2 linked regions of the Streptacidiphilus rugosus AM-16 genome follow. Each later gene encodes a partner of the first gene's protein in a complex. Links are inferred from orthologs where the notes say so. Each region holds a gene or a part of one and is shown in the gene's direction. Other genes may lie near its edges.

Region 1 (6,074 bases):
GCCCCCGTGGCCGCCGGTGCGGCGACGCACCAACGGCGCGTCGGTCGCGGCGCTGCTGCTCGGACTGGCCCAGGTCTTCACCGCGGGGCTGTCCGGTGTGCCGGCGGTGATCTGCGGCGTGATCGCCAAACGGCAGCTGCGCGACCGGGACGAGGACGGCCAGGGCATGGCCACGGCGGGTATCGTCCTCGGCAGTCTCGGTTCCGTGCTGTGGGTGCTGATCTTCCTGTTCGGAATCGTCGCGGGGAGCGGTCCGGTCGGTCCCTGAGAGATCGTCCCGGCGGTCCGCCGCCGTCCGCTCACCCATTCGGCCCAGTGGCTTGACAGTCGCGCCTTGGGTCCACACGCATTTGTTTTGACCCGCGCCTTTGCGCTAGGTACGCTCTGACCTTGTGCCTGGGGTGTCCCCGGGTCTCTCGCGCGTGCGTGCATTCTGGCCGCCGCGCCATGGGATACCGCGCTTCCACACATCCGAGCTTCGCCAGTTCGGGGACGTGCAAGGTGCCCGACACACCCGACCGCGTGGGTCGGGGAGTCGGCGCGTGACGCACCAGGTTAGTTTCACCAGCCTTGGCACAGAGAATCGGAGATACGGTGCCTACGATCCAGCAGCTGGTCCGAAAGGGCCGGCAGGACAAGGTCGAGAAGAACAAGACGCCCGCACTGAAGGGTTCGCCCCAGCGCCGCGGCGTCTGCACGCGTGTGTACACGACCACCCCGAAGAAGCCGAACTCGGCTCTGCGTAAGGTCGCCCGTGTGCGCCTCACCAGCGGGATCGAGGTCACCGCCTACATTCCGGGCGAGGGCCACAACCTGCAGGAGCACTCCATCGTGCTCGTGCGTGGCGGTCGTGTGAAGGACCTGCCGGGTGTGCGTTACAAGATCATCCGCGGCTCTCTCGACACCCAGGGTGTGAAGAACCGCAAGCAGGCCCGCAGCCGCTACGGCGCCAAGAAGGAGAAGTAAAAAATGCCTCGTAAGGGCCCTGCCCCGAAGCGCCCGGTCATCATCGACCCGGTTTACGGCTCCCCTGTGGTGACCCAGCTCGTCAACAAGATCCTCCTGCACGGCAAGCGCTCCACCGCCGAGCGCATCGTGTACGGCGCCCTCGAGGGCGTCCGCGAGAAGACCGGCAACGACCCGGTGGTCGCGCTCAAGCGCGCCCTGGAGAACGTCAAGCCGACTCTCGAGGTCAAGTCCCGCCGCGTCGGTGGCGCGACCTACCAGGTGCCGGTCGAGGTCAAGCCCGGCCGCGCCAACACGCTGGCCCTGCGCTGGCTCGTCGGCTACTCCCGCGCCCGTCGCGAGAAGACCATGACCGAGCGTCTGCTCAACGAGATCCTGGACGCGAGCAACGGTCTGGGCGCCTCCGTGAAGCGTCGCGAGGACACCCACAAGATGGCCGAGTCCAACAAGGCCTTCGCGCACTACCGCTGGTAGTCCGTACCCCCTTCGAAACACGATTGAGAGAGCTGAGCCACCATGGCTGCAACCTCCCTTGACCTGGCCAGGACCCGCAACATCGGGATCATGGCGCACATCGACGCGGGCAAGACCACCACGACCGAGCGCATCCTGTTCTACACCGGTGTCTCGTACAAGATCGGTGAGGTCCACGACGGCGCTGCCACCATGGACTGGATGGAGCAGGAGCAGGAGCGCGGCATCACGATCACGTCGGCCGCGACGACCTGCCACTGGACGGTCGACGGCGTCGACAACACCATCAACATCATCGACACCCCGGGTCACGTCGACTTCACCGTCGAGGTGGAGCGTTCGCTCCGCGTCCTCGACGGCGCCGTGACGGTGTTCGACGGTGTCGCCGGTGTCGAGCCCCAGTCCGAGACGGTGTGGCGTCAGGCCGACCGTTACGGCGTCCCGCGCATCTGCTTCGTCAACAAGCTGGACCGCACCGGCGCGGAGTTCTTCCGCTGCGTCGACTCCATCGTCGACCGCCTGGGCGCGACCCCGCTGGTCATGCAGCTGCCGATCGGCGCCGAGTCGGACTTCACCGGTGTCGTCGACCTGGTGAAGATGAAGGCGCTGGTCTGGTCCGCCGAGGCCACCAAGGGCGAGATGTACGACGTCGTCGACATCCCGGCCACGCACACCGAGCTCGCCGAGGAGTACCGGGCCAAGCTGCTCGAGACCTCCGCGGAGGGCGACGACGAGCTGATGGAGCTCTTCCTCGAGGGCCAGGAGCCCACCGAGGACCAGCTCATCGCCGGCATCCGTCGCGGCACGCTCGCCAGCAACTTCACGCCGGTCTTCTGCGGCACCGCGTTCAAGAACAAGGGCGTCCAGCCCCTGCTCGACGCGGTCGTGAAGTACCTGCCCTCGCCGCTCGACGTCGAGAGCATCATCGGCCACAAGCCGGGCGACGAGTCCGTCGAGATCGCCCGCAAGGCGTCCGACGACGAGCCGCTGTCCGCGCTGGCGTTCAAGATCATGTCTGACCCGCACCTGGGCAAGCTCACCTTCGTCCGCGTGTACTCCGGCCGCCTCGAGGCGGGCACCCAGGTGCTCAACTCGGTCAAGGGCAAGAAGGAGCGCATCGGCAAGATCTACCGCATGCACGCGAACAAGCGTGAGGAGATCGACTCGGTGGGCGCCGGCGACATCATCGCCGTGATGGGTCTCAAGCAGACCACCACCGGTGAGACGCTGAGCGACGACAAGAACCCGGTCATCCTGGAGTCCATGGACTTCCCGGCCCCGGTCATCCGCGTCGCGATCGAGCCCAAGTCCAAGGGCGACCAGGAGAAGCTGGGTGTCGCCATCCAGCGTCTCGCGGAGGAGGACCCCTCCTTCCAGGTCAACACGGACGAGGAGACCGGCCAGACCATCATCGCCGGTATGGGCGAGCTGCACCTCGAGGTGCTGGTCGACCGTATGCGTCGTGAGTTCAAGGTCGAGGCGAACGTCGGCAAGCCGCAGGTCGCCTACCGCGAGACGATCCGCAAGGCCGTCGAGCGCATCGACTACACGCACAAGAAGCAGACCGGTGGTTCCGGCCAGTTCGCGAAGATCCAGATCGCGATCGAGCCGCTGGAGTCCGGCGAGGGCTACGAGTTCGTCAACAAGGTCACCGGTGGCCGCGTGCCGAAGGAGTACATCCCCTCGGTCGACGCCGGTGCCCAGGAGGCCATGGAGTTCGGTGTCCTGGCGGGCTACCCGCTGCAGGGCGTCCGGGTCATCCTCCTCGACGGTGCTTCGCACGACGTCGACTCCTCGGAGCTCGCGTTCAAGATCGCCGGTTCGATGGCGTTCAAGGAGGGTGCTCGCAAGGCGTCCCCCGTGCTGCTCGAGCCGATGATGGCCGTCGAGGTCACCACGCCCGAGGACTACATGGGCGATGTCATCGGCGACATCAACTCCCGCCGTGGCCAGATCCAGGCCATGGAGGAGCGGAGCGGCGCCCGGGTCGTCAAGGCCCTCGTCCCGCTGTCGGAGATGTTCGGCTACGTCGGCGACCTGCGCAGCAAGACGTCGGGCCGTGCCAGCTACTCCATGCAGTTCGACTCGTACGCCGAGGTTCCCCGGAACGTGGCGGAAGAGATCGTGGCCAAGGCCAAGGGCGAGTGACGACCGGAACATTCCGGTACGTAACACCCCTTAGGCTGTGAGGAGGTGGTCCTGGGGTTCACCCGAACGGTGAACCCCGGGCCCCTCCGGCCCCCAACCAGACCACCTGACGTCGAACGGCGTACAGAAACTGTCCTCAGGAGGACCCCAAAGTGGCTAAGGCCAAGTTCGAGCGGAGCAAGCCGCACGTCAACATCGGCACCATCGGTCACATTGACCACGGCAAGACCACCCTGACTGCCGCGATCACCAAGGTGCTGCACGACGCGTACCCGGACATCAACCCCTTCACGCCGTTCGACCAGATCGACAAGGCGCCGGAGGAGCGTCAGCGCGGTATCACCATCTCCATCGCGCACGTCGAGTACCAGACCGAGGCGCGTCACTACGCCCACGTCGACTGCCCCGGTCACGCGGACTACATCAAGAACATGATCACCGGTGCCGCCCAGATGGACGGCGCGATCCTGGTCGTGGCCGCCACCGACGGCCCGATGCCGCAGACCAAGGAGCACGTCCTCCTGGCCCGCCAGGTCGGCGTCCCCTACATCGTCGTCGCCCTGAACAAGGCCGACATGGTGGACGACGAGGAGATCCTGGAGCTCGTCGAGCTCGAGGTCCGCGAGCTGCTCTCCGAGTACGAGTTCCCGGGCGACGACCTTCCGGTCGTCCGCGTCTCCGCGCTGAAGGCGCTGGAGGGCGACAAGGAGTGGGGCGAGAAGCTCCTCGGCCTGATGCACGCGGTCGACGAGGCCATCCCGACCCCGGACCGCGACGTCGACAAGCCGTTCCTGATGCCGATCGAGGACGTCTTCACGATCACCGGTCGTGGCACCGTCGTCACCGGCCGCATCGAGCGTGGTGTCCTCAAGGTCAACGAGACTGTCGACATCATCGGCATCAAGGAGACCAAGACCACCACCACGGTCACCGGCATCGAGATGTTCCGCAAGCTGCTCGACGAGGGCCAGGCCGGTGAGAACGTCGGTCTGCTGCTCCGTGGCATCAAGCGCGAGGACGTCGAGCGCGGCCAGGTCATCATCAAGCCGGGTTCGGTCACGCCGCACACCGACTTCGAGGCCCAGGCCTACATCCTGTCGAAGGACGAGGGTGGCCGCCACACCCCGTTCTTCAACAACTACCGCCCGCAGTTCTACTTCCGTACCACGGACGTGACCGGCGTCGTGACCCTCCCCGAGGGCACCGAGATGGTCATGCCGGGCGACAACACCGCCATGACGGTCGCGCTGATCCAGCCGATCGCCATGGAGGAGGGCCTCAAGTTCGCCATCCGTGAGGGTGGCCGCACCGTGGGCGCCGGCCAGGTCACCAAGATCCTGAAGTAATTCCGGATCCTTCGGGCCAGGTACTCCTGTACCACTCGGACCCCGCTCTCCCGTCCTCGCGGACGGGGGAGCGGGGTCCGCTCGTTTCTGCCCTCCTGTGACTTCCGTCACATGCGCCCGCCCAGTGCTGTCAAAATGCGACAGAACACCCATTGATCGTGCACACGTATGACACATCCCTGATAGACAGGTGCATCGTTCACCCAGGAGGGGGACTGGCCGAACGGCTCTTCGTACGGGGGATGCGCGTTTCTGTGCGACAGCTGACGCAGCTGTGATCCAGACGCGGCACACCGGACACCTCCTCCCTGGACCGGACCTCGGCCCAGTTCCTAGGAGTGTCTGTATGGCCTTGCAGGTCAACGCGCCCAAGCATCGGCGAGCCCGCCGTTTCGGGCTGCCCGCCGCCATCGCGGCCACCGCCCTGGTGGGCGGTTCTTTTGCTCTTGCCACCGCCAACGCCTCGCCGGTGGGCCAGCCGGGCGCGGTCTCCGCGAGCCCGCAGCGGGTCGGTTCCGCCCCGCAGGCCCCGGTCGGCGCCGTCCAGGTCGGCGCGCCGTCGGACGACACCGCGCTCCGCCTGAGCGTCAACCTCCAGCCGCGGGACCCCGCGGAGGTGCGGGCCCTCGCCAAGGCGGTCACCACCAAGCACAACCCGCTGTACCACCACTACCTGTCGAAGGGTCAGTTCGGGAAGGTCTACGGGGCCACCCCGCAGACCATCGCGGCGGTCGAGGCCTCGCTGCGCGCCGAGGGTCTCACCCCCGGCGCGGTCAGCGCCGACCGTCTCTCCATCCCGGTCAGGACCACCGTGGGCCAGGCCGCCAAGGCCTTCCACACCGGCTTCGCGTCGTACCGTCTCAAGGACGGCACGACCGGCTTCCTGAACACCTCCGCGCCGCAGATCAGCGGTGCCGTGGCCGCGCAGCTGACCGGCATCGCCGGTCTGGACGCGACCTTCCGTCCGGTCGCCAACCACATCGTCGGCGCGTCCAAGAACGCCGCCGTCGTCAGCAAGTCGACCAAGAGCACGCGCGTCGCGCGGGCGGTCACGCCCAGCGACTCCGGGCCGCAGTTCTGCAGCACCGGCATCGCCGGAGTCGAGCAGACCATCCAGAACGAGACCGGCCGCAGCAGCTC
Region 2 (6,245 bases), 800 kb from region 1 along the record:
GACCCCTGCTCCCGGGCAACGGGCGCGTCAGCGCCCCTGGAACGCGAAAGGCCCAGGCTGGGGATCATGTCCCTGGCCTGGGCCTTCGGCGTACGAGCGGGCGACGGGAATCGAACCCGCGTAGCTAGTTTGGAAGACTAGGGCTCTACCATTGAGCTACGCCCGCAGGGGGTGTTCGGGGATCAGGGTAGCGGACGCGGGGGCGTGTGCGCACACCGCTTGAGCTGCGGGTGTCCGGTGGTGTCGGTCGGCGGAATTCGCTCGGGCGGGCCTGGGGGAGCATGTACGCTACGTCTCGCCAGACGAACGGGGTGTGGCGCAGTTTGGTAGCGCGTCCGCTTTGGGAGCGGAAGGTCGTCGGTTCGAATCCGGTCACCCCGACCAGCCAAGCGCGACCGTGGCGCGATCATGCGCGAGCAGTGCCGTTCTGACCTGCACGGACGCCGTGTCCGCCCGACGGGGCGAAGGCAGATTGTGGTACCGGTAGGATGGGTCGCTGGTGGCGTCTGCGCACGTGCCTCCCGCAGCGCACGCAAGTGTGATCGCGGGGGCGGCCAAGGCCCCACCTGCCCGGCGGGCGATAGTCACTCAGGACGCATCACCCGTCTCGCCGCGTGCCCGAAGACCGGGCTCGTGGCGGACAACCGACCGTAAAGCCCCCAAGGAGACCCAACCGTGAAGAGCGCCGTGGAGACTCTGAACCCGACCCGGGTTCGACTCACCGTCGAGGTGCCCTTCGAGGAGCTCAAGCCCAGCCTCGACGCGGCGTACAAGAAGATCAACCAGCAGGTCACGGTTCCGGGTTTCCGCAAGGGCAAGATCCCGGCTCGCGTCATCGACCAGCGTTTCGGCCGCGGCGCCGTGCTGGAGGAGGCCGTCAACGACGCGCTGCCGCGCTTCTACGGCCAGGCCGTGGAAGAGGGCAAGATCGACGTCCTCGGCCAGCCGGAGATCACCGAGATCGAGGGCGTCGAGACGCTCGTCGACGGCGGCGACCTGAAGTTCACCGCCGAGGTGGACATCCGTCCGGAGATCACCCTCCCCGACTTCGCCGCCATCGAGGTGACCGTCGACCCGATCGAGGTCACCGACGAGGACGTCGAGAAGAGCCTGGAGCAGCTGCGCGAGCGCTTCGCCTCGGTGAACGCCGTCGAGCGTGCCGCGGCCGCCGGCGACATCGTCGTGGTGGACCTCGAGGCCAAGGTCGACGGTGAGGTCCCCGAGGACGGCACCGCCACCGGCGTCACCTACGAGATCGGCTCCGGCCGTCTGCTCGACGGCATCGACGACGCCGTCATCGGCCTGGAGGCCGGCGGCAGCGCCACCTTCACCACCGAGCTCAAGGGCGGCAGCGCCGCGGGCAAGGACTCCGAGGTCACCGTCACGGTCACCGCGGTGCAGGAGAAGGAGCTCCCGACCCTGGACGACGAGTTCGCCCAGATGGCGAGCGAGTTCGACACCCTGGACGAGCTGAAGGACGACTCCCGCAAGCGGCTCGCCCGCATGAAGGAGTTCGACCAGGCCACCCAGGCCCAGGAGAAGGTCCTCGACGCGCTCCTCGAGCAGGTCGACATGCCGTACCCGGAGAAGCTGCTCGCGGACGAGGTCCAGACCCGCAAGCACAACCTCGAGCACCACCAGCTCCCGCAGATGGGCCTGGACCTCGACGGCTGGCTGAAGCTGCAGGACAAGACCGCCGAGTCCTTCGACGCCGAGCTCGACGAGCAGGCCAAGAAGGGCATCAAGACCCAGTTCGTGCTGGACGCCATTGCGGCCAAGGAGGAGCTGGGCGTCTCCCAGGAGGAGCTCACCGAGCACCTGCTGCGCCGCGCCGCCGGTTCCGGCATGACGCCGGACCAGTTCGCCCAGCAGGTCGTCGAGGGCGGCCAGGTGCCGCTGCTCGTCGGTGAGGTCGTCCGCGGAAAGGCGCTCGCGGCCGTCGTCGAGGCCGCCAAGGTCGTCGACACCGAGGGCAACGTCGTGGACTTCTCCGACGACGAGGACGAGGACGAGACCACCGAGTCCGCCGAGGCCACCGAGACGGTCGAGGCCGTCGAGGAGACCACGGAGGCCTGAGCCTCCCGCGTCCCCACGGGTGCGCAGTTCTGAACGGTGCAGGGCCCGGACCGCTTCACGCGGTCCGGGCCCTGCGGCGTCGCTCCGCCGTGACCGCCGTGATTCCCGCGAAGATCGCCCACCGTCCGTGCACGTGACGCTCAAAGCGAACAGGTCGGTGTGAGGGATGGCCTGGCCAGGCCCGCGCGTTAGGGTCGGTGGAAACGCTGTGACGGCGGCCTTCGACGACCAGCCGTCGTGTCAACAACGAGCAGGTGGATACGTGACGATTCCGCAGATCTCGATGCCCGGTCTTGTGACTCCCCGTGCCGCCGGCGAAATCGGTGGCGGCGGTCTGGGAGACCAGGTCTACAACCGTCTGCTCAACGAGCGCATCATCTTCCTCGGCCAGCAGGTCGACGACGACATCGCCAACCGGATCACCGCGCAGCTGCTGCTGCTCGCGGCCGACCCGGAAAAGGACATCTTCCTCTACATCAACTCCCCTGGCGGCTCGGTCACCGCCGGCATGGCGATCTACGACACCATGCAGTACATCAAGAACGACGTGGTCACCATCGCGATGGGCATGGCGGCCTCGATGGGCCAGTTCCTGCTCACCGCCGGCGCGAAGGGCAAGCGCTTCGCGCTGCCGAACGCCGAGATCCTGATGCACCAGCCCTCGGCCGGTCTCGGCGGCTCCGCCACCGACATCCGGATCCAGGCCCAGCAGCTGGTGCGGCTCAAGCACCGCATGGCCGAACTCATCGGCCAGCACAGCGGCCAGACGACGGAGCAGATCACCGCGGACTCCGACCGTGACCGCTGGTTCACGCCGCAGGAGGCCAAGGAGTACGGCCTCATCGACAACATCATGCACAGCGCCGCGGACGTCCCCGGCGGCGGCGGCACGGGCGCCTGAGCGGCAGCACGAGCCCGCTCACGTCGCGAGCACCGACCACACCCACGTTCGTTCGTTCCGGAGGACGGAAGATCCCGATGAACATCCCCAGCCTGTCCAGCGCGCAGGGGCGCCTGGAGAACATGCGCGCCGAGGGCCGCTACATCCTGCCCACCTTCGTGGAGCGCACCTCCCAGGGCTTCCGTGAGTACAACCCGTACGCGAAGCTCTTCGAGGAGCGCATCATCTTCCTGGGCACCCAGGTCGACGACGCCTCCGCGAACGACATCATGGCGCAGCTGATCTGCCTGGAGTCGATGGACCCCGACCGGGACATCTCCATGTACATCAACTCGCCCGGCGGCTCCTTCACCGCGCTCACGGCGATCTACGACACCATGCAGTTCGTCAAGCCCGACATCCAGACGGTCTGCATGGGCCAGGCGGCCTCCGCCGCCGCCGTGCTGCTGGCCGCCGGCACGCCGGGCAAGCGCATGGCGCTGCCGAACGCCCGCGTGCTGATCCACCAGCCCTACACCGAGACGGGCCGCGGCCAGGTCTCCGACCTGGAGATCCAGGCGCACGAGATCCAGCGCATGCGCGAACTGCTGGAGGAGCTGCTCTCCAAGCACTCCCACAAGAGCCAGCAGGAGATCAGCGAGGACATCGAGCGCGACAAGATCCTCACGGCCGAGGAGGCGCTGAACTACGGCTTCATCGACCAGATCATCTCCACCCGCAAGACCTCGCAGCTGGACTGAGCGGTCCGGGCGGGACCGTCCCGTGAGGGCGGCGCGCCCGCGCTGCTGAGACCAGCACCACGCAGTCAGAACGCCCCCGGCTCTTGGAGCCGGGGGCGACGCCTGGCACCATCGTCAGTACCGACGTATCGTTCCGGCCGATTCGGATTCGCATATTCGCCCAGGGCGGAAGCGGGAAGACCGCCGAACACGGCGAATCGGGAGTCCTGACGGAGTACCGTCGGATACCAAGCACCAGGCTCCACCCCCCAAGGGAGCCTTTGGCGAAGGGGAAGCACCTCGTGGCACGCATCGGTGACGGTGGCGACCTGCTCAAGTGCTCGTTCTGCGGCAAGAGCCAGAAGCAGGTGAAGAAGCTCATTGCCGGGCCCGGCGTGTACATCTGCGACGAGTGCATCGACCTGTGCAACGAGATCATCGAAGAGGAACTGGCGGAGACCTCGGAGGTTCGCTTCGAGGAGCTGCCCAAGCCCCGCGAGATCTACGAGTTCCTCGACGGCTACGTGGTCGGCCAGGAGACCGCCAAGAAGGCGCTGTCCGTGGCGGTCTACAACCACTACAAGCGCGTCCAGGCCGGCGAGAACGGCAAGCACGGCCGTGACGAGGGCATCGAGCTCGCCAAGTCCAACATCCTGCTGCTGGGCCCCACGGGCTCCGGCAAGACGCTGCTGGCGCAGACCCTGGCCCGGATGCTGAACGTGCCGTTCGCCATCGCGGACGCCACGGCGCTGACCGAGGCCGGTTACGTCGGCGAGGACGTCGAGAACATCCTGCTCAAGCTGATCCAGGCGGCGGACTACGACGTCAAGAAGGCCGAGACCGGGATCATCTACATCGACGAGATCGACAAGGTCGCCCGCAAGAGCGAGAACCCGTCGATCACGCGTGACGTCTCCGGCGAGGGCGTGCAGCAGGCGCTGCTGAAGATCCTGGAGGGCACCACCGCCTCGGTGCCACCGCAGGGCGGGCGCAAGCACCCGCACCAGGAGTTCATCCAGATCGACACGACGAACGTGCTGTTCATCGTGGGCGGTGCCTTCTCCGGCCTGGAGCGCATCATCGAGGGTCGCGCGGGCAAGAAGGGCATCGGCTTCGGCGCCCAGATCCGCTCCAAGCACGAGATCGACTCCAGCGACATGTTCCGCGAGGTCATGCCGGAGGACCTGGTCAAGTTCGGCATGATCCCCGAGTTCATCGGCCGTCTGCCGGTGATCACCTCCGTCCACAACCTGGACCGGGACGCGCTGCTGCAGATCCTCACCGAGCCGAAGAACGCGCTGGTCAAGCAGTACCGGCGGCTGTTCGAGCTGGACGGTGTGGAGCTGGAGTTCACCGCCGAGGCGCTCGACGCCATCGCCGACCAGGCGATCAAGCGCTCCACCGGCGCCCGCGGTCTGCGCGCGATCATGGAGGAGGTGCTGATGTCCGTGATGTACGAGGTTCCCTCGCGCAAGGACGTCGCCCGCGTGGTCGTCGACGAGAACGTGGTCCTGGAGCACGTCAACCCGACCCTGGTCCCGCGCGACATCCGCGGCCAGCGTGAGCGCAGGGACAAGAGCGCGTAGGGCGCAGAGCCCCTGGTGAAGGAACGCCGGAGGGGGTGCGGGGCCTCGGCCCCGCACCCCCTCTTTCTCATTCCTTGGTCACCGGAACCGAGTTGATCACGACGTTGTCGTTGGGCTTGCCGTCGCCGGTGCCGTTGGAGCTGTCGTCGCCGTCCGCGGCGATGTGCTCCAGGATGTCCAGGCCCGAGGTGATCTTCCCGAAGGGCGTGTAGTTCGGCGAGAGCCGGCTGTCCTTGTAGACCAGGAAGAACTGTGAACCGTTGGTGTTCGGGCCGGAGTTGGCCATCGCCACGGTGCCCGCCGGGTAGACCCCGGTCTTGATCGCCGGGTCGTTCAGGTACTCGTCGTCGAACTTGTAGCCGGGGCCGCCGCTGCCGGTCGCCGTCGGGTCGCCGCACTGCAGCACGTAGATGCCGGAGGTGGTCAGCCGGTGGCACTTGGTGTGGTCGAAGTAGTTCTGCTGCGCCAGGAAGACGAAGTTGTTGACCGTCTTCGGCGCGTTCTTGGCGTCCAGCGCGATGCCGATGTCACCGCAGGAGGTCTTCAGCGTCGCGGAGTACTTCGCCGCGGGGTCGATGGTCATCGCCGGCGGGCCCGCCCACTGCTTGTTGTTGGGGCTTCCGGAGGCCACGTTCCCGCAGAACGCCCCGGACGCCGACGACCCGCTCGACGAGTTGCCCAGCGTCGCCCACAGCACCGCGCCGACGACCAGGGCGAGCACCAGCACGCCGCCGCCCCAGGCCAGCAACTTCCGTTTCCGCGCCTTGGCCGCCTCCTGGGCGCGCAGCGCCTCGATCCGCGCCCGCCGCGCCGCGCCCGGGTCCTCGCTCACCCTTTGCTCCTCATGCACTCGTGCCCCGTTGCCTACCGCTGTCAGCACACAAGTGTGACCGGTGGGGCGACGGGGCACGTGGCAGGCGCGGCGGGCGGACCCGGCCGGTGCTACTTCTTGACCTCCATCTG

The links.
Region 2: the proteins of rpsG (region 1) and tig are in contact, whole or in part, in a crystal structure (PDB 3GTY), measured with the Thermotoga maritima proteins. The link is inferred for Streptacidiphilus rugosus AM-16 from one-to-one orthologs. Residues at the interface, in WP_004081843.1 of Thermotoga maritima: Lys34, Lys52, Lys55, Glu59, Arg62, Gln63, Glu66, Asn67, Lys69, Val71, Arg95, Ala109, Lys110, Lys111, Gly112, Arg113, Pro114, Glu117, Glu121, Ile124, Ala125, Tyr127, Asn128, Asn129, Thr130, Gly131, Lys135, Asp139, Arg142, Met143; in WP_004081061.1 of Thermotoga maritima: Glu122, Val124, Val129, Leu130, Tyr133, Glu188, Gly259, Ile262, Tyr263, Glu266, Ser270, Glu273, Gln274, Glu277, Arg308, Gln311, Ile312, Ser315, Tyr316, Glu325, Arg329, Arg336, Leu363, Phe366, Trp367, Arg373, Leu377, Arg381, Leu384, Glu387.

What each region holds. Positions count from the first base shown.
Region 1 is NZ_JQMJ01000004.1:3,410,313-3,416,386, reverse strand. What follows is about bases 1-2,704. They hold rpsG (30S ribosomal protein S7), read left to right. Parts: upstream 1-969; coding sequence 970-1,440; downstream 1,441-2,704. Other genes in these bases: fusA (elongation factor G), read left to right, coding at 1,483-2,704; rpsL (30S ribosomal protein S12), read left to right, coding at 595-966; BS83_RS24375 (DUF1707 and DUF4190 domain-containing protein), read left to right, coding at 1-268. Also shown: more of fusA, read left to right, coding at 2,705-3,588; tuf (elongation factor Tu), read left to right, coding at 3,741-4,934; BS83_RS24350 (S53 family peptidase), read left to right, coding at 5,281-6,074.
Region 2 is NZ_JQMJ01000004.1:2,614,265-2,620,509, reverse strand. Bases 1-2,875 are described here. They hold tig (trigger factor), read left to right. Parts: upstream 1-675; coding sequence 676-2,076; downstream 2,077-2,875. Other genes in these bases: BS83_RS20965 (ATP-dependent Clp protease proteolytic subunit), read left to right, coding at 2,360-2,875; BS83_RS20985 (hypothetical protein), read left to right, coding at 1-2. In the rest of the region: more of BS83_RS20965, read left to right, coding at 2,876-2,977; BS83_RS20960 (ATP-dependent Clp protease proteolytic subunit), read left to right, coding at 3,055-3,717; ATP-dependent Clp protease ATP-binding subunit ClpX, read left to right, coding at 3,999-5,282; BS83_RS45590 (peptidylprolyl isomerase), read right to left, coding at 5,350-6,114; BS83_RS45585 (hypothetical protein), read right to left, coding at 6,225-6,245. UniProt on the Bacillus subtilis protein: Involved in protein export. Acts as a chaperone by maintaining the newly synthesized protein in an open conformation. Functions as a peptidyl-prolyl cis-trans isomerase.